Regions from separate parts of the Luteimonas viscosa genome, predicted to be linked through region 2. Evidence: riboswitches for the same ligand, from Rfam matches in the RefSeq annotation. Region 2 holds a riboswitch; the other holds the start of a gene.
What was found. Region 2 has a riboswitch for cobalamin ahead of FZO89_RS11575 (TonB-dependent receptor domain-containing protein). Riboswitches for the same ligand answer to the same signal wherever they lie in the genome.
Positions count from the first base shown of each region.

Region 1: another riboswitch for cobalamin. It lies ahead of FZO89_RS09890 (ribonucleoside-diphosphate reductase subunit alpha); the one in region 2 lies ahead of FZO89_RS11575 (TonB-dependent receptor domain-containing protein).

Region 1 is NZ_VTFT01000001.1:2,230,281-2,240,550, reverse strand. It holds gene FZO89_RS09910 (ATP-binding protein) at 1-852, opposite strand, end outside; gene ompR (osmolarity response regulator transcription factor OmpR) at 849-1,568, opposite strand; gene FZO89_RS09900 (hypothetical protein) at 1,756-2,331, shown strand; gene FZO89_RS09895 (EF-hand domain-containing protein) at 2,427-2,708, shown strand; cobalamin riboswitch at 3,099-3,329, shown strand; gene FZO89_RS09890 (ribonucleoside-diphosphate reductase subunit alpha) at 3,504-6,005, shown strand; gene FZO89_RS09885 (ribonucleotide-diphosphate reductase subunit beta) at 6,158-7,219, shown strand; gene FZO89_RS09875 (flavodoxin) at 7,658-8,140, shown strand; gene FZO89_RS09870 (thioredoxin family protein) at 8,112-8,462, shown strand; gene FZO89_RS09865 (acyl-CoA thioesterase) at 8,459-8,857, shown strand; gene FZO89_RS09860 (DUF2789 domain-containing protein) at 9,069-9,326, shown strand; gene purU (formyltetrahydrofolate deformylase) at 9,869-10,270, shown strand, end outside.
Region 2 is NZ_VTFT01000001.1:2,613,515-2,623,784, forward strand. It holds gene polA (DNA polymerase I) at 123-2,900, shown strand; gene dinB (DNA polymerase IV) at 3,353-4,432, shown strand; gene gph (phosphoglycolate phosphatase) at 4,508-5,215, shown strand; gene FZO89_RS11570 (hypothetical protein) at 5,856-6,332, shown strand; gene FZO89_RS11575 (TonB-dependent receptor domain-containing protein) at 6,614-8,485, opposite strand; cobalamin riboswitch at 8,611-8,844, opposite strand; gene FZO89_RS11580 (TfoX/Sxy family protein) at 8,941-9,318, opposite strand; gene FZO89_RS11585 (GAF domain-containing protein) at 9,315-9,797, opposite strand; gene FZO89_RS11590 (TMEM175 family protein) at 9,841-10,270, shown strand, end outside.

The sequences.
Region 1 (10,270 bases), 380 kb from region 2:
TTCCACGTTCTCGTCGCGACCGTCGCGCGCATAGGCGATGAACTGCGACAGGATCGCGTCGATCTCGGCGATGTCGCGGTACATGCCCGCCTGCAGCTCGCGGTCGGTGTCCGGCACCAGCGCCAGCGCGTACTGCAGCCGGGTCAGCGGCGTGCGCAGGTCGTGCGAGATGCCCGCCAGCATCACCATGCGTTCCCCGGCCGCCTCGCGCACCTCGCGGTTGGCCTCGCCCAGTGCGCGCGCCAGTTCGACCACCTCGGCGGGTGCGGGCCCGAGCGCGGGCACGGCGTCCTCGCCACGCACCAGCGCCGGCGCCGCATCCGCCAGTCGCCGCAGCGGCTGCACCAGCCGGCGCGCGAAGTAGGCCGCGGCGGCCCAGACCAGCAGCACGCAGCCCGCCAGCATCAGCGCCGAGAACCGGCGCACGCCGGCGCCGCGACGGTCGTGCACCAGGGCCACCCAGACCGGCGGCGACAGTTCCAGCCGCAGCCACAGCACGTTGCCGTCTTCGCCGGCGCCCAGGCGCAGCTCGCGCTGCGGACCGAGCACCGCGCGCGCGCGTTCCTCGAACCGGCGCATCACCGCCAGCGGCCGGGTGCGCACCGCGGTGGGCGGGTCCTCGCGCAGCTCGATGCCGGCGGCGCGCAGCCTTTGCAGCGCCTGCGTCCGCCGGCCGTCGCGGGCCAGCGCTTCCACGGTGTCGGCGAGGCCGTCGACATTGCGCAGCAGCTGCGCGGTGGCCGGGCGTGCGGCGAACTCGCGGCCCAGCAGCAGCGCCAGCGTCGCCGCGCCGGCGAGCGTCAGCGCGATCACCAGCGCCAGCTGCGCGAACACCGGGCGTGGTGCGTTCATGGCGCCTCCGGCGGCACGAACACGTAGCCCACGCCCCACACCGTCTGCAGGATCCGCGGCTGCTTCGGATCGTCCTCGATCAGCTTGCGCAGCCGGGCGATGGCGACGTCGATGCTGCGCTCGAACGCATCGTGGCCGCGGCCGCGCGCCAGGCTCATCAGGCGGTCGCGGCTCAGCGGTTGCCGCGCGTGTCGCACCAGCACCGCGAGCACGGCGAACTCGCCGGAGGTGATCCGCAGCGATTCGCCTTCGCGGCGCAACTCGCGCGTGCCCAGATCCAGCTGGAATCGACCGAACACGACCTGGCCGCCTTCGGGCTGCGGCGCGCCCGCCAGGACACCCGGCGCACGACGCAGCACCGCGCGGATCCGCGCCAGCAGTTCGCGCGGGTTGACCGGTTTGGGCAGGTAGTCGTCGGCACCGATCTCCAGCCCGACGATGCGGTCGATCTCGTCGCCCTTGGCGGTCAGCATCACCACCGGCGTGGTGTCGCCCTGGCCGCGCAGGCGCCGGCAGATGTCCAGTCCGTCCTCGCCGGGCAGCATCAGGTCGAGCACGATCAGGTCGTAGTGGCCACGGTCGAGCGCCTGGCGCATCTGCATGCCGTCGCCGACGCCGCGCGCCTCGAATCCCTGCGACTGCAGGTAGCGCAGCAACAGTTCGCGCAGGCGCTCGTCGTCGTCGACCAGCAGGATCCGGGGGGCGTCTTCGACCATGGGAGTCACTATCGCCGGCCGGCACGGCCCCCGCAAACAGCTGCCGCGGTCGAGATGTAAACGGATGTGTCCATGCCGCGGCGCGGACACATCCGCTCGCAAAGACGACACACCCGGCCGCCGCCGGCTGGCGAAGATGGCGACACGCGATGCGCACTGCATCGCTCCCCCGAGACAGGAGTACGCCATGAACAAGTTCCCGATCCTGCTGGCCGCGCTGACGATGCTCGGCGCGGTCGCCGGCATCGTCCCCGAGGCCTCGGCCGAACGCGTGCGCGGACGCGTCGTCGCCCACGGCGGCGACGGCGGCCGCATCGCCGCGACCCGCGCGGCAGGCACCGACGGGCACGGCGCATACGCACGCGGCCGCCTGGTGGCCAGCGGCGACGCGGGCGTGACCGCGCTGCGTCGCGGTATCGCCGGCGACGGCGACGGCAACGTCGCCGGGCGCAGCGCGCGTTACGTGCACGGCGCCCACGGCGGCGAAGCCGCGCGCCGCGGCAGCTTCCATCGCAATGCCGACGGCAGTGCCGGCCACCAGGGCAGCGCCTACGTGCACGGTCGCAACGGCGGCAGCGCCCACACCTCGGGCAGCATCGCGCGCGACGCCGACGGCCATGTCGACGGCAGCCGGAGCACCCAGGCCACCGGCGCCAACGGCAACCGCTACGACGCCACGACCACGATCAGCGACGGCGTGGTGGTCCGCACGGCCACCTGCAGCAACGCCGCCGGCGACGCCATCGCCTGCCGCGGCCACTGATTTTCTCCTCGCGTCGCGGACGGCGCTCCTCCCCCGAAGCTGGCTCCACGCCGTCCGCGACGCTCTTTTTTCTTGATGCAACCAGAGGAACCTCCATGCGCCCGACCTTCCTGCTGGCGACCGCCCTCGCGCTCGCCGCCCTCTCCTCCTCCGCCTGCGCCCAGCGCCAGCTCACCGACGACCAGAGGCAGCAGATGCTGGAACGCTGGCAGGCGGCCGACCGCAACGGCGACGGCGTCATCGACCGGGCCGAAGCCGAAGCCGGCCTGCCGCGCATCTACAAGAACTTCGACAAGCTCGACAGCGACGGCGACGGCCGCCTGACCCCGGAGGAACTGCGCGCCATGGCCCAGCGCTTCGGCGAGCGGCGGCGCTAAGACGCGGCGGGTGGGGCGGCCAGGAAGGCCGTCCCGCCCGCCGTGGCACTCCCGCCACCCGATGACATGGGGGCGTTCTGGTGGTCGCCGCCGGGCGACCGGCTGCCGACGGACCCGACCGCAGCCGCCGGCGGATCGTCCGGCGAGGGCGCGCGGGCCTCTCCATCGCTCCGGGGCTGGGTCCCCGACCGCCGCGGCCGCGAGCCGGGCGGGTGTTGCATCCTTTCTGCTCCGCCTCCCGTGCGCCTGCGATCTCGCGGCCGGACGGCGGTGCTTGCGCGGGGAACGGGTTCCGCGCCGGACCCGTCGACCCATGCCGCTGGCCGTCCTGTGGAACAATGCCCCGCATCGTGTTCCACAACATTTCGTGTTGACGGTTCGATGACACCCCATTATGTTGTGGCCGTCGGTTCCCCGCGGCCTTGGCACGGGGATGAAAAGGGAAGCCGGTGACGCCCCGCCCGCAAGGGCCGGCGGCCATTCCGGCACTGCCCCGCAGCGGTAATCGGGAACGAACCCGCCACCAGCACTGGAGCCTGCGTTCCGGGAAGCGGCGGGGGAGGTGGAAGCGCAGCTTCCGTGCCCGTGAGTCCGAAGACCTGCCGACAGCCGCGCGCCTGCACGCCGCGCGGTGCCGGCTGCGGGATCTCCGGGGGGAGAGGGCTGGCGACGCAGGGTCGGGACGCGTTTTCCACGCAGTCCCCGCTTTTGCGACGCCGCCTTTCCATTCTGTCGATCCGGGCCCCGCCGCCTGCGCGGGACGGGCGGACGTGTGCGCGACGCATCGAGGACGCAATGAACACCGACAACGACACCCCCGCCGCCATGCCGGCCAGCGCACCCGTCGCCACGGGCGCGACCAGGGACACCGACCGGCCCGCGCCGTCGCTCACCGGCACCACCGCATCCGCGGACGACGTCGACGACACCGTCCCTCCGCCGCGGGCCAGCGACCTGGCCGTCGCCCAGGACAGCGCGCAGGACGTGGCCACCTGGATCACCAAGGAAGCCGGCAACCGCCGGATTCCCTATGACCGCGCGCGCCTGGAGCGCAGCATCGACCGCGTCCACGCCGAATTCCCGCAGCTCGACATCTTCGACTACAAGCGCAGCGTGTTCGGCTTTGTCGAGCGCAAGGACGCGGTGAATGCCGACGACCTGGTCGACCACCTGATCCGCGAGGCCGAGGCACGGGTCGACGTGGCCGCGCCGGAGTGGGAGATGTTCGCCGCGCGGATCTACCTGCACCGGCTGTACAAGCGCGCCAGCCGCAACCGCTTCTACGATGCCGGGGAGAAGTACGGCTCGTACGTCGGCCTGCAGGAGTCGCTGGCCGACCGCAACGTCTACTCCAACGACATCCTGCGCGCGTACTCGAAGGAGGAGCTGCAGGAAGCCGGGCGCATGATCGATCCGGAGCGCGACAAGCTGTTCGCCTACAACGGCCTGTACCTGCTGGCCACGCGCTACCTGGCCACCGACACCTCGCGCGCGGTCTACGAACTGCCGCAGGAACGATGGCTCACGATCGCGCTGTACCTGATGCAGGACGAGCTCACGCCCGGCAAGGGCGGGCGCGAGCGCCGCATGCAGCTGGTCGGCGAGGCGTACTGGGCGCTGTCGAACCTGTACATGACCGTGGCCACGCCGACCCTGCAGAACGCCGGCAAGACCGGCGGTCAGCTGTCGTCGTGCTTCATCGACACCGTCGACGACTCGCTGCAGGGCATCTACGACTCCAACACCGACATCGCCCGCGTCTCCAAGGGGGGCGGCGGCGTGGGCGCGTACATGGGCTACGTGCGCTCGTCGGGTTCGTCGATCCGCGGCGTGCCCAATTCCTCGGGTGGCGTGGTGCCGTGGGTCAAGCAGCTCAACAACACCGCGGTCTCGGTCGACCAGCTCGGCCAGCGCAAGGGCGCGGTGGCGGTGTATCTGGACGTCTGGCACCGCGACATCGAGGCCTTCCTCGACCTGCGCCTGAACAACGGCGACCAGCGCCTGCGCGCGCACGACGTGTTCACCTCGGTCTGCATCCCCGACCTCTTCATGGAAGCGGTGGAGCGGCGCGGCGACTGGTACCTGTTCGATCCGCACGAGGTCAAGCGGATCAAGGGCTGGTACCTGCAGGACTGCTTCGACGAAAAGAAGGGCGAAGGCACGTTCCGCCGCCGCTACGAGGAAGTCGTGGCCGACGAGCGCATCGCGCGCAGGACGGTCAAGGCGATCGACATCTTCAAGCGGATCATGGTCAGCCAGCTCGAGACCGGCAATCCCTTCATGTTCTACCGCGACGAGGTGAACCGCAAGAACCCGAACAAGCATGCGGGCATGGTGTATTCGTCCAACCTGTGCACCGAGATCCTGCAGAACATGAGCCCCACAAGGCTGATGCAGGAGATCATTTCCGGCAACCAGATCGTCACCACGAAACAAGCCGGCGATTTCGTCGTCTGCAACCTGTCCTCGGTCAACCTCGGCCGCGCGGTGCTGCCGCCCGAGGGGCAGGGCGACCTGATCACCGACGTGCTCGAGCGCCTGATCCCGATCCAGGTGCGGATGCTCGACAACGTGATCGACCTCAACGACCTGCCGGTGCCGCAGGCGACGATCACCAACGCGAAGTACCGGGCGATCGGCCTGGGCACCTTCGGCTGGCACCACCTGCTTGCGCTCAAGGGCATCCACTGGAACTCGCCGGAGGCGGAGGACTACAGCGACACGCTGTACGAGCGCATCAACTACCTGACCATCCAGGCGAGCATGGCGCTGGCGAAGGAGAAGGGCACCTATCCCGTGTTCAGCGGCAGCGACTGGCACACCGGCGCCTATTTCCGCGACCGCGGCTACCACTCGCCGGCGTGGCTGGAGCTGGCGGCGCAGGTGGCGGTCAACGGCGTGCGCAACGGCTGGCTGCTGGCGGTCGCGCCGAACATGTCGACCGCGCAGATCGCCGGCTCCACCGCGTCGATCGACCCGATCTACTCCGCGTTCTACTACGAGGAGAAGAAGGACTACCGCAGGCCGGTGGCCGCGCCAGGGCTGTCGCTGGAGACCTGGCCGTATTACGAGAAGGGCGCGTACAAGCTCGACCAGTTCGCCTCGGTGCGGCAGAACGCGCGCCGCCAGCGCCACGTCGACCAGTCGATCAGCTTCAACTTCTACGTGCCGAGCACCATCCGCGCCGGCACCCTGCTCGACCTGCACCTGACCGCCTGGCGCGAAGGGCTCAAGACCACCTACTACGTGCGCTCGAACGACATCGACATCGCCGAGTGCGAATGGTGTTCGAGCTGAAGAGGCCCATTGCGCCATGACCCGTCCCTTCTCCCGCTTGCGGGAGAAGGTGCCCCGAAGGGGCGGATGAGGGCGCTCTTCGCGCCCTGCCCTCACCCCCAGCCCCTCTCCCGCAAGCGGGAGAGGGGAGCAGACCAGAGATTCCAGTGCCCATGTCCGCAGCAGCCCCGCTCACTTCCACCCCGCTCGACCGCATCCGCATCCTCGAGCCGCGCCATCCCAACCGGTCCACCGGGATCATCAACGGCCGCACCTCCGGCATCCTCAACTGGAACGACATCCCGTACCCGTCGTTCTACCGCGCCTACAAGGAGCTCTCGACCAACTTCTGGATCCCGGACGAGGTCGACATGAAGGCCGACGCGCGCCAGTACGGCGAGCTCTCCGCGCGCGAGAAGAACGCGTTCGATTCGATCATCGGCCTGCTCGCCACGCTGGACTCGCCGCAGACGCGCTTCATCTACAACGTCGCCGAATACATCACCGACCCGGCCGCGCACGCGAACGCGGCGATCATCGGCCAGCAGGAAGTGATCCACAACGAAAGCTACAGCTACGTGCTGGCCTCGATCACCGACCTGGCCAACCAGAACCGGGTGTTCGAGATCGCGCGCACGCATCCGACGATCGTCAGGCGCAACGCGCCGATCATGGAGTCCTACGACGACTTCATGCGCGAGAAGACCGCCGAGACGCTGCTGCGCTCGCTGATCCAGTCCTCGATCCTGGAGGGCATCAACTTCTATTCCGGCTTCGCCTACTTCTACAACCTGGTGCGCCAGAACCGGATGGCCGGCACCGGCAAGATCATCAGCTTCATCAACCGCGACGAGCTGGCGCACACCAAGTTCATCAGCGAGGTGATCCGCGCGATCGTCGGCGAGAACCCGGAGCTGCAGACCGACGAGCTCACAGGCTATGTGCACCAGGCCTTCGCCCATGCGATCGAGCTCGAGACACAGTGGTCGGGCGAGGTGCTCGACGGCATCGACGGCATCGACGTGGACGAGATGATCCGCTACGTGAAGTACCGCGCCAACAAGATGGCCGGGATGCTCGGGATCGAGCGACTGTACTCCGACAGCACCGACAACGTGATGCCGTGGATCCGGGCCTATGCCGACAACTTCACCGAGACCAAGACGGATTTCTTCGAGATGCGGAATGCGTCGTACAAGAAGACGAATTCGGATAACGGGTTCGATGATCTGTAGAGGCTCCGTCATCCCCGCGCAGGCGGGGATCCGGTCGATGCAGTGGATGCGGTGACACGCAATGTTTCGAGGCGCTCCTGTGACATCTGGAACCGGTCGAATGAGTTCAGAAGCAGAGCTTTCGCGCTGCGCGCGAGTTCCTTTTGTCTTGGCAAAAGGAACCAAAACCGTTTTCGCCGGACGCGATCCGGACTGGCTGCGCCAGTCCGGTCCCCTGCGCTTCTCGGTCGGCGGGGCACGCGGCCCAAACTCGCTGCGCTCAGACATGGGCCGCTCTCCGGCCCCGCCGCCCTGCGATGCTCGGCTCGCTTTACGGCTCGAAAGATCACCGGCAACGGCAACGGCAACGGCAACGGCATGGGCATGGGCATGGGCATGGGCATGGGCAATGTCGGCCCGCGCGATCTGTCGGGCCGATCGGTTGATATCGAACCTTCCATGCGCATCCTGATCGCCTTCACCTCGCTCAGCGGCAATACGCGCGACGTCGCGCGAGCAGTGCGCACCCGATGCGAAGCGCTGGGGCATGACGTGGCCTGGATCGATGCCGATGTCCAGACGCTCGCGCAGGCCTGCCGCGACGGCGCCGAGCACGATCTCTATGTGCTCGGCAGCTGGAGCAGCAACGGCGGACGCACGCCGCCGGAGATGAAGCGCTTCATCGCCGAGCTGGTCGAGGCGGTCGGCAAGCCGCAATGCGTCGCGGTGTTCGGCACCGGCGAGACCCAGTGGGGCGAGGAGTGCTACTGCGGCGCGGTGCGGCGCATCGCCGCGTTCTTCGGCACGCGGCTGCCGCGCCTGGAGATCGAACAGATGCCGCATGGCGAACGCGACGCCGAGCGGATCCGATGCTGGACCGACCACCTCCTGGAATCCATCGAGAGCCACCCACATGCAGACCCTGCACGCCTCATCGCCTGACGATTACCGCGCCGCCCTGGCCGCACACCCGCGGCTGCTGGTGGACTACCACAAGGACGACTGCCCGGCCTGCCGCATGCTGGACATGTCGCTCATGAAGTTCGCGGACGATCCCGCCGCCGCCGGTCTGGTGCTGCTCAAGGTGAAGCTGGAAACGGTGGGCGAGGACCTGTTCCGCGCGCTGGGCCTGCGGCAGACGCCGACGCTGTCGCTGTTCCAGGACGGCGTCGAGGCGCGCCGGCTGCCGGGCTTCCAGGCGCCGGGGCAGATCGCGCAGGCGGTCGGGCTCTACCTCGGCGAGTCGGCGGAATCGGCGGCATGACGCCCGCTTCCGATGCGCCCGCCGTCGAGGCGCGGATGCTGGAGATCGTGTTCCCCGACCACACCAACCACCTCGGCACCCTGTTCGGCGGCCAGGCGCTGGCGTGGATGGACAAGGCCGCCTTCATCGCCGCTTCGCGCTACGCACGGCGCACCGTGGTCACCGCGCGCTCGGACCAGGTCGACTTCCGCCTGCCGATCCGCCAGGGGCAACTGGTCGAGACCATCGCGCGCGTGGTCGAGGTCGGCAGCACCTCGATGCAGGTGCAGGTGGAAGTGTTCACCGAAGACCTGCACAGCGGCCGGCGCGAACTGTGCACGCGCGGGCGCTTCGTCATGGTGGCGCTGGACGAGGCCGGCGCGCCGGCGCCGGTGCCGGCCTTGCCCCCGGGCTGAGCGCCGGGCCGCCACTCCGTCGCTCACGCGACTTTGCCGCGGTGGCGGAGCTGCTGCGATCCCGGATGCGCCAGCATCCGCCCTTCGCACCACAAGAGCGCCTTCGGGCGCGTCGTCGGGACATCCAGACGACCGGAGCCCGGCGTCCGCAGCCGATGGCGCCCGCGCGAAAAAAAGATGAGCGACGACCCCGCCAGACCCGGAGCCCCGCATGGACGAAACCACGCCGAACATGACCAACCTGTTCCTGCAGCTCGGCCTCGACGCCGACCACGAGGCGATCGCCGCATTCATCGGCAGGCACCAGCTGCCGGGCGGGGTGCACATCGCCGACGCTCCGTACTGGAGCGAGGGCCAGCGCCAGTTCCTCGCCGAACAGCTGCGCGCCGACGCGCGCTGGACCACCGTGGTCGACCAGCTCAACGAATCGCTGCACGAAGATGCGGTGAAGCGGCAGACGGGGCTGTAGGCCGTGCCAGGGCCGCGGCGGCGACGTTGTTTCCTCCGTCCGGTTCACTTCGATCCAGGCGCTGTTCGTATCCATCGTTTCCCGCCGCACCCTCATCCCGTACCTGTCATTTGGCACCTGTCATCCCGGACCTGTCGTCCCGCACCTGTCATTTCGCACCTGTCATCCCGAGCGTAGCGAGGGATCTGCTGCTCCCTGCAGGAAGCGAGATCCCTCGCTACGCTCGGGATGACAGCATCGCGGCAGCCGAGTGCGGCGGCAGAAGCCGACAGCATCGCGGTAGCCGACTGCGGCGGCAAAAGCCGACGGCATCGCGGTAGCCGAATGCGGCGGCAAAGACCGGCAGCATCGCAATAGCTGGCAGAGGCGGCAAAGACTGGCGGCATCAGCGGTAGTCGGAAGCGGTGGTGAGAGTGACGGCGTCGGGACGGGACGACAGCGTCGGAGCGAACATCGACCTCGCCTGGTTGCACCGGCAACGGTCATCCGGCCCCGCAGCCGGCTGTGACATAGTCCCGCGATCGCCCCCCGCACCGCCGCAGATGCCCCGCGACCACGTCCTCACCCTGTCCTGCCCGGATCGCACCGGTATCGTCTACGGTGTCTCCGGCCTGCTGTTCGAGCACGGCTGCAACATCCTCGATGCGCAGCAGTTCGGCGACCCGGAGTCGGGCCGCTTCTTCCTGCGCGTGCACTTCGACACGCCCGAGCCGGCGCGCATCGACCTGGTGCACGCGCCCTTCTCGCGGCTCGCCGAGGCGCACGCGATGGACTGGCAGCTGCACGACGCCCGCCGGCGCGCACGGCTGCTGGTGCTGGTCAGCCGGCAGGGCCACTGCCTCAACGACCTGCTGTTCCGCACCCACAGCCGGCAGCTGCGTGCCGACATCGCGGCGGTCGTCTCCAACCATACCGACTTCGCGCCGCTGGCCGCCTCCTACCGC
Region 2 (10,270 bases):
GGTGTTGGGGTGGGTCTGGGGCAAGGAGCTGAAGGCGTCGCGATTCGACTTGCGTCACGCGTGGCGACGCGTTCGTCCGCGGGCCTCGTCCGGTTTCGTTTGGCGCGGCGTAGAATCGGGCCATGCCAAGACTCGTGCTGATCGACGGTTCCTCGTACCTGTTCCGCGCGTTCCACGCGCTGCCGCCGCTGACCAACGCCGACGGCGAGCCGACCGGCGCGCTGTTCGGCGTGGTCAACATGCTGCGCGCGACGCTGAAGGAAGCGCCGGACTACGCCACCTTCGTCGTCGACGCCAGCGGACCTACCTTCCGCAACGAGCTCTACCCGGCCTACAAGGCCAACCGACCGCCGATGCCGGACGAATTGCGCGCGCAGGTCGAGCCGATGTGCCGGATCGTCGAGGCGCTGGGCTTCACCATCCTGCGCGTGCCGGGCGTGGAGGCCGACGACGTGATCGGGACCCTCGCGCTGCAGGGCGCCGCGGACGGCATCGACATCACCATCTCCACCGGCGACAAGGACTTCGCGCAGCTGGTGCGGGTGCCGGCTTCCGGCAGCGGGCGCGTGGAGCTGGTCAACACCATGACCGGCAGCCGCATGGACAGCGACGAGGCGGTGATGGCGAAGTTCGGCGTGCGCGCCGCGCAGATCGTCGACATGCTGGCGCTGATGGGCGACAGCGTCGACAACATCCCCGGCGTGCCCAAGTGCGGGCCCAAGACCGCGGCCAAGTGGCTGGCCGAATACGGCACGCTCGACGGCGTGATCGCCAATGCCGGCGCGATCAAGGGCAAGATCGGCGAGAACCTGCGCGAGGCCCTGCCGCAACTGCCGCTGAGCCGGCAACTGGCGACGATCCGGACCGACGTCGCGCTCGAGGTCGCGCCCACCGGGCTGCACCTGCGTCCGCGCGACGTCGATTCGCTGCGCGAGCTCTATGCCCGCTACGGATTCAACCAGGCCCTGAAGGAGCTCGACGGCAACGGCGTCGCCGGCGTCGTGGAAAAGGAGCCGGGCACGGCGCGCGGCAGTGGCCGCTATACCGCGCCGGTGGTGCAGGACGAGGCGCCTCCGGACCCCGCGCTCTCCGCGCCGGGCGAGTACGAGGCGATCCTCACGCGGTCGCAGCTGGACGAGTGGCTGGCGAAACTGCGCGCGGCGGGCGAGTTCGCGCTCGACACCGAGACCGACTCGCTCGACCCGATGCGCGCCAACCTCGTCGGCCTCAGCATCGCGGTGGAGACGGGACGCGCGGCCTACCTGCCACTCGCGCACGATTATCCCGGTGCGCCGGCGCAGCTCGACCGCGCCGCCGTGCTCGCCGCGTTGCGGCCCCTGCTCGAGGATCCGGCCGTGCGCAAGCTCGGCCAGCACGGCAAGTACGACCTGCACGTGCTGCGCCGCCACGGGATCGACGTGCTTGGTTACGCCGACGACACCATGCTCGAGAGCTTCGTGCTCAACTCCGGGCAGCGCCACGACATGGATTCGCTGGCGCAACGGCTGCTCGGCTACGAGACGATCCGGTACGAAGCGGTGGCCGGCAAGGGCAGCAAGCAGATCCCGTTCTCGCACGTCGCCATCGACGACGCCACGCGTTATGCGGCCGAGGATGCCGACATCACCCTGCGCCTGCACCGCGTGCTGGCGCCGAAGCTCGCCGCCGAGCCCGCGCTCGAGCGCGTCTACCGCGGGATCGAGATGCCGCTGGTGCCGGTGCTGGAACGGATCGAGGCCAATGGCGTCATGGTCGATGCCGAGGAACTGCGCCGCCAGACCGCCGACCTGTCGCGACGCATGCTCGCCGCGCAGCAGAAGGCGACCGAACTGGCCGGGCGCACGTTCAACCTGGATTCGCCGAAGCAGCTGTGCGCGCTGCTGTTCGAGGAACTGAAGCTGCCGGCGCTGGTGAAGACGCCCAAGGGCCAGCCCAGCACCAACGAGGAAGCGCTGGAAGCGATCGCCGACCAGCACGAGTTGCCGCGCGTCATCCTCCACTACCGCGGCCTGGCCAAGCTGCGCAGCACCTATACCGAGAAGCTGCCGGAGATGGTCAACCCGCACACCGGCCGCGTGCACACCAGCTACCACCAGGCGGGTGCGGCGACGGGGCGACTGGCGTCGAGCGATCCCAACCTGCAGAACATCCCGATCCGCACCGAGGACGGCCGCCGCATCCGCAAGGCCTTCGTCGCGCCGGAAGGAAGGCGTCTGGTCGCCTGCGACTACTCGCAGATCGAGCTGCGGATCATGGCCCACCTCTCCGAGGACGACGGCCTGCTGCGCGCCTTCGCCGCCGGCGCCGACATCCACCGCGCCACCGCGGCGGAAGTGTTCGGCCGCACGCTGGAAGAGGTGACCTCCAACGAACGTCGCGCCGCCAAGGCGATCAACTTCGGCCTGATGTACGGCATGAGCGCGTTCGGGCTGGCGCGCAACCTCGGCATCGGCCGCGGCGAGGCCCAGGACTACATCGCCACCTACTTCTCCCGCTACCCGGGCGTGCGCGACTACATGGAGCGCACCCGGCAGCAGGCGCGCGAGCAGGGCTTCGTCGAAACGGTGTTCGGGCGGCGGTTGTACCTGGACTTCATCCACAAGGGCAACCAGGCCCAGCGCGCAGGCGCCGAGCGCGCCGCGATCAATGCGCCGATGCAGGGCACCGCGGCCGACATCATCAAGCGCGCGATGGTGGACATCGACGGCTGGCTCGCCGGGCAGGGGGGCGCGGCGCTGATGATCCTGCAGGTGCACGACGAGCTGGTGTTCGAGGTCGACGCCGGCTTCGTCGACACCCTGCTGCGCGAGGTGCCGGCGCGAATGGCGGCAGCCGCAGAACTGCGTGTTCCGCTGGTGGTGGATTCCGGCACGGGCATGAACTGGGACGAGGCGCATTGAACACGGGAACGACGGTCGGCGAGCGCCATCCGCAGGCGCCGTGGGAGCGCTCACGGCGCGCCGCGGGTGCGTGGATGGTGCCGGCATGACCTTTGGCAGGGCATGTAACTGCATGTAACTCCGTGAAAAACAGGAGTGCGAATCGCACAGGTAAACGCGGGCTGAATTCTTCCGGCCCGCAAGCGACTTCTTCACGAACTCTCAATGTTCGGGGTGGTCATATAGCTCGCGACAGATGCAAGGTCTGTCGCTGATCTCCTCCCATCCCCTGGAGCAGAGATCCGGAACGCAAGACTTCTCCCCGAGTCCCGTTCCCGAGCCCCGCCGGCCCCCCCTGCCTGCGGGGCTTTTTATTGCCCGCCGCGCGGGCCGGCTCGAGCGCCCGATGCAGCCGGGACACCCGCTGTGGGGTCCGGCGCCCGGCGCCGGCAGGGCCTAGAATCCGCGCATCCGTGCGCAAGATCATCCACATCGACATGGACGCGTTCTACGCGTCGGTGGAGCAGCGCGACGATCCGTCGCTGCGCGGCCGGCCCGTGGTCGTCGCCTGGCGCGGCGCGCGTTCGGTGGTCTGCGCGGCCTCCTACGAGGCACGCAGGTACGGCGTGCGTTCGGCGATGCCGGCCATGCGTGCCGAGCGGCTGTGCCCCGACGCGGTGTTCGTGCCGCCGGACTTCGTGCGCTACAAGGCGGTGTCGCGCCAGGTGCGCGCGATCTTCCTCGAGCACACCGCCCTGGTCGAGCCGCTGTCGCTGGACGAGGCCTATCTCGACGTCACCGAACCCAGGATCGCCGCAGCCAGCGCCACCGCGACCGCGCAGGCGATCCGCGCCCGGATCCGCGAGGAAACGCGGCTGACGGCGTCGGCGGGCGTGGCGCCGAACAAGTTCATCGCCAAGATCGCCTCCGACTGGAACAAGCCCGACGGCCTGTGCGTGATCAGGCCGGCGCAGGTGGAGGCGTTCCTGACGCCGCTGCCGGTCGGGCGCATTCCCGGCGTGGGCAAGGTGATGCAGGGCAAGCTCGAACGGCTCGGCGTCCGCACCGTCGGCGACCTGCGGGCGCTGCCGCGGGAGGAACTGCAGTCGCGCTTCGGCAGCTTCGGCGTGGCGCTGCACCGGCGTGCGCGCGGCATCGACGATCGCCCGGTGGAACCGGACCAGCCGGTGCAGTCGATCTCGGCCGAGGACACCTTCGAGCGCGACCTGCCACTGGGCGAACTCGAGCCGCACATCCGCCGGATCGCGGAGAAGGCCTGGAATGCGACCCGCAGGACCGAACGCGTGGGGCGCACGGTGGTGCTCAAGCTCAAGACCGCGCAGTTCCGCATCCTCACCCGCAGCCTGACGCCGGATGCGCCGCCGCCGTCTCAGGACGCTTTCACCGCCATCGCATTGGCGTTGCTCGAACGCGTCGACCTGCCGGACGAGACGCGCTACCGCCTGGTGGGCGTGGGCCTGTCCAATTTCCGCGACGCGGAGGACGTCGCGCCGCAGCCGGGTCTGTTCCCCGCGGAGGCGGCGGCGTCCTGAGCGTGCGCGGGGCCCCACGATCGTGCGTCGCAGCGACGGCCGTTAGACTGCAGGCCCCTGGAACGAGGCAAGGCGATGTCCGCAGTACCGCGCGCCATGCTGTTCGACCTGGACGGCACCCTGGTCGACAGCGCCCACGGCATCGCCTGGGCGGTGAACCGGACCCTGGCCGAACTCGGGCACCCGGCCGCGGACGAGACGCTGGTGCGCACCTGGATCGGCGAGGGCGCGCGCTTCCTGCTGCACCGCGCGCTGCGCCATGCCGGCGCCGACCTGCCCGACGGCGAGGCCTTCGATCGCGTCTTCGCCCTGCTGATGCGGCACTACGCGGCGTCGCTGCCGCGCCAGGCGCGCGCGTATCCCGGCGCGGACGCGGCGCTGCGCGGGCTGCGCGAGCGCGGGGTGGCAGTGGCGCTGTGCACCAACAAGCCCCAGCGCTTCATCGATCCGCTGCTCGAGGCGCTCGACTGGCGCGCGTTGTTCGACGGGATCGTCGGCGGCGACACGCTGCCCGAGTGCAAGCCTTCGGCGCTGCCGTTGTTGCACCTGGCGCGCGCGCTCGACGCGCCGGTCGAGGCCTGCCTGATGGTCGGCGACTCGCACACCGATGCCGCGGCGGCGCACGCCGCCGGCATGCCGCTGGTGCTGGTGGACTACGGCTATCACCGCGAGTTCGATCTGCATGGCGCGGGCGCGGTGGCGGTCACCGGCGACCTGCGCATGCTGCTGCAGATGCCGGCTCCTGGCGCAGGCGCGCTCGCGGTGCCAACCGGCGCCGTCTAGCCGCTGCAGGACGGCAAGGCCGCAAGCCGCTTCCGGGACGATGTCGGTGCGATCGTGGGGGTCGCGACCGCCGCATCCCCGCCCCGGGTGCGCTTCGCTTACCCGGGCTACGCGCTGCCGGCTCATGGCGCAGGCGTGCACGCGTGCCAACCGGGCCGTCTAGCCGCCGCAGGACGGCTAGGCCGCGAACCGCCTCCGGGACGATGTCGGTGCGATCGTGGGGCGCGCGACCGCCGCATCTCCGCCCCGGGTGCGCTTCGCTTACCCGGGCTACGCGCTGCCGGCTCATGGCGCAGGCGTGCACGCGGTGCCAACCGGGCCGTCTAGCTGCCGCAGGACGGCTGGGCCGCGAACCGCCTCCGGGACGATGTCGGTGCGATCGTGGGGGGCGCGACCGCCGCATCCCCGCCCCGGGTGCGCTTCGCTTACCCGGGCTACGCGCTGCGGATGCCGGCTGCGGATACGGCCTCGCCGGTGGTGTCCTCGGCGACGCGTAGCCGCCGCGGCAGGCGGGCTCCGGGCTATTCGTCGCCACGCGCCCGTCGAACCCGGGCGCGCTGTCAGCACTCGTGCCTGTTTGCTGCCAACACGCCGCGCCCGCGCAGCGCTAGGCTCGGGTCGGACCAACGAGGAGGCAGGCATGAGCGGGATCCGACAGGGGGCGGCGGCCGCGTTGTGGCAGGCGGTGATCCGCGAGGCGCTGGCCACGCGCGGCGCGGAACTCGACGAATCGCAGGAAAGCTATCTGGTGTTCGTGCTGCTGCGCCACCAGCGCGACGCGCACCTGCTCGCGCGCATCCAGGCGCTGGAATGGCTCGATGCGCAGGCACAGGCCGGCAGCGTCCGTACCGACGCGCTGCGCGACGTCGGCGATCGCTGCCTGCTGGTGGCCGGGCTGTTCCCGGCGCTGGCGCGCCGGCGCCGGGTCGGCGTGGAGTACTTCGTGGACCTTGGCCGCGGCGCCTACCAGGGCGTGGCCGATGCCGGGCGCGACGCCTATGCCGAACTGTTCGCGCGCCTGGCCGGCACCTACGACGAGCTGGTGGCGACGCTGCAGGCGGTGCGCGGTCTGGTCCCCTTGCCGGTGCCGATCGCACACGCGCGCGCCCTGCACTGACGCGGTCGGGCATGCGGGTCTGCGCCCGGCGCTGTCGCGCGTGCATCCCGCCTGCGTCGTAGGCAGCGCTGCCCCCGGGCAACGTGGCCCGCGTCGCAGCGGGCGTGCCGTACCTGGCCGAGCGCTGCCCGATGGGCTTCAGTGCACCGGCGGGACGGCGACGCCGGTTGCCCACGCGCGCGTCGGCCGCCCAACCCGTCGGTCGCCAGCCAGCCGCCTGCGCGCATGCGGCCGCGCAGCACCGGGCTGGCGGCCGGCCCGATGATGCTCCTGCGCCCGCGTCAGCGCGCCGGACGCCAGCGCAGCGCCACGTGGTATTCGCGCCCCGGCTGGTAGTACCAGGCCACCGTCTCGTACTGGCGGTCGAACACGTTGCTGGCGCGCGCGAGCAGGGTCCAGTCGCGGTGCAGCGCGTATTCCAGGCGCAGGTCGGTGGTGGCGTGGCCGCCCAGGCGCACGGTGTTGGCGGGGTCGTCGTAGCGGCTGCCCGCGCCCTGCACGGTGATGCCGGCGCGCAGCGGGCCGAAGTCGCGGTCGAGGTCGAGCCGGCCCGTCGTGCGCGCGCGTCGCGCCAGCAGGTTGCCGTCGTTGGCGCCGCCGCTGCGGTCGCGCGGATCGGTGTGGCTGAGTTGCAGCGAGACGTCGATCCCGGCCAGGGTGGTGCCGAAGGCGAACTCGGCGCCGCGGATGCGCGCCTGGTCGACGTTGCTGCCCACGCCGCGGTAGTCCGGCGGCGGGTAGACGAACACGATCAGGTCGTCGATCCGGCTCTCGTAGACGTCGAACGACCAGTGGTGGCCCTGCGCGATGCGCGACAGGCCGAGGTTGAGGCTGGTCGATTCCTCCGGCCGCAGGTCGGGGCTTTCGGAGCCGGGGTAGTACAGGTCGTTGAAGGTCGGGGCCTTGAAGCCGGTGCCGAGCGAGCCGGTCAGGCGCAGGCCGTTGTCGAATGCCGTGCCCCAGCCCAGCGCGCCGGTGACGTGGCTGCCGAACTGCTCGTTGTCGTCGTGGCGCACGCTGGCCTGGAAGCGCTGGGCGCCCGCCTGCCCGCCATAGGCGAGGAACACGCCGGTGTTGTCGCGCTCGTCGACGGCGTAGGCGGTGGCGCTGTCCACGCGGTCGTTGCCGTGGTCGATGCCGAGGCTGAGCAGGTGGTCGGCGGCCAGCTGCACGTCGGCCTGCACCGAGGCGCTGTCGCGACGGGTCTGGAAGTCGCTGCGCGGCAGCGCGTCGAGGAAGTCGTCGGAGCGGTCGACGTTGCGTGCCAGCGCGAGGCTCAGCGCGAGCCGCCCGTCCCCGGGCGCGTGCCGCAGCCGCGCGCCGGTGACCTGCTGGCGGATGCGCGAGCGGTTGGTCCACGAGCCGTCGAACTCGTTCTCGGCATCGGCCTGCAGGAACTGGCCGTCCAGCACCAGCGCCTCGCCGAAACGGTAGCCGCCGCGCAGGGTGATCGAGGTGTTGCGGTAGCCGTCGTCGTCCGGCTCGTCGGTGAAGCAGCCCTGGAACAGCGCGCCGGAGCCGCGGCAGGCGTTGAAGCCCTCGGTGCTGTCGTAAGCGCCGTGCGCGCCGATCCAGCCGCGCTCGCCGCGGTGGTCGAAGCCGGCGCTGGCCTCGCGCGCGTCATGGCTGCCGCCGCCGACGCTCGCGTAGGGCGAGAACCCCTGCGCCTGGCTGCCGCGGGTGAATACCTGGATCACGCCGCCGATCGCCTCGGAGCCATACAGGCTCGAACGCGGCCCGCGGATGATCTCGATCCGTTCGATCTGCGCCAGCGGCAGGTCCTGGATCGCCGCCATGCCGGCGGTGGCGGAGTTCATCTTGACCCCGTCCACCAGCACCAGCACGTGGTCGGATTCGGTGCCGCGCAGGAACAGACTGCTGAGCTTGCCGCGGCCGCCGGTGTTGCCGACGTCGATGCCGGCGCGCCCGCGCAGCAGTTCGATCAGGTCGCGCGCCTGGCTGCGCTCGATCTCGGTACGTTCGATGACCTGGGCCGGGACCAGGCTGTCGGCCAGGCGCAGCTCGCTGCGGGTGGCGGTAACCAGCACGGTATCGAGGTCGGTGGCGGCGGCATCGGCGCGCGCCGCCCCGGACAGGGTGGAGGCGGACAGGAGCAGGGCGGCGGCGATGGCCGCGGGCAGGGAACGGTGCATGCAGGGCTCTCCATGGCGCGCACACCCGCGTACGCGCCGGTTTCGGTCGGGTCGCGACAGGGAGAGCAGAGGCCGCGGAACCGGAGACGCGCGCCGGCATCGCCGCCGCGACGCCCTCCGCGTCGCAACCAGTGGACTCCGTGGCCGGTCTCCGGACTCGCGCGCTGGGCAGTGGATGCCCTGGCCGTCGCGCCTTCCCATGCCCTGGGCACAGTGGCGGATGCGGCGGCCTGACGCGCTTACCGTTGCGGGGGCAGTGCCGGAATGGCCGTGTCGCTGCTCGCGACATCGGCGTCACCGGCTTCCCGTTTCAGCCCTTGGACGAACGTCCGCGGGCCACCTCGAAGCAGCACGCATTGTACGCGATGGGGGAGTGCCCACGTCCCGGGGGCGCCTTTCGGGGGCGACCCCATGGAACCTTCCCGGCGACCGCCTCGATCGCCCTGGGGGCACGCTCAGTCGTGGTCGCCGCCGCCGGGTTCGTCGAGGAAGCCGAACGAGGGCGCGGGCGCCTCGTCCTGGTGGTGGGTGGTGGTGACCGGCGCTGCGGCAGGGCGCCCGCGCGGCGGCGGCAGGCCGGCCGTCGCCGCCTCGACTGCGGACACCAGCTCGGCGCGCCGGGCCTCGGGCACTTCCTGCCAGTGGCAGTCCTGGAGCGCGCCCTCGAGCGCGTAGAGCATGTTGAGGCTGGGCTTGAAGCCGGCGCGCCGGACCCGCATGAACGCATCCACCGGGCCCGCGGCCACCAGGTCCTCCTGCGTGCGCAGCCCCACCTGGCGCAGCCAGGCGGCGGACTTGGGACCGATGTTGCGCAGTTTCAGCGGAGCATTCATGGCAGCGACTCGACGTAGATCCGGGCGATGGTTTCCAGCCCCTCCTGATCCATAACGTCGAAACGGGCCGGATCCGGGCTGTCGAGATCGAACACCCCCACCAGCTCGCCGTCGCGGACCAGCGGCACCACCAGTTCCGAGCGCGAGGCCGCGTCGCAGGCGATGTGGCCGGGGAAGGCGTGGACGTCGTCCACGCGCTGGGTCTGCCGGCTGCGCGCGGCGGCGCCGCACACGCCACGGTCGAGCGGGATGCGCACGCAGGCGGGCAGGCCCTGGAACGGGCCGACCACGAGTTCGACGCCGTCGTGGAAGTAGAAACCCGCCCAGTTCAGCCGCGGCAGCGCGTGGTAGACCAGGGCGGCGAGGTTGGCGGCATTGGCGACCCTGTCGCGTTCGCCATGCAGCAGCGCGCGGGCCTGCTCCGCGAGCTGGGCATACTGTTCGGACTTGTCGCCGCTTAGACTGGAGGCGCTGAACATGCGGCCAGTGTAGCAGCGCGTCCACGCGCGCTCCGGAGGACGGGTGACGGATCTGGAACGGCTCGATCGCGATGGCGCCGGCTTCCGCCTGCGCGGTGAACAGGTGACGCGGCTGGAGACCTTCGTCGACGCCGCGTTCGCGTTCTCGCTGACCCTGCTGGTGATATTCACCAGCGACCTGCCGCAGACCGCCGCCGAGCTGCGCGAGGCGTTGAAGAAGGTGCCGACCTTCGTCGCCTGCTTCGCCGTGCTGATGATGTTCTGGGCCGCGCACAACCGCTGGAGCCGGCGCGTCGGGCTGGAGGACGCGAAGTCGACCGTGCTCAGCCTCGCGCTGGTGCTGGTGGTGATGGTCTACGTGTACCCGCTGCGGATGGTGAGCTCGAGCTTCCTCTCGCTCGTCACCGCCGGCTGGCTGCCGAACGAACTGGGCATCGACGCGGACCACGTCATGCGCGACCTGCAGACCACGT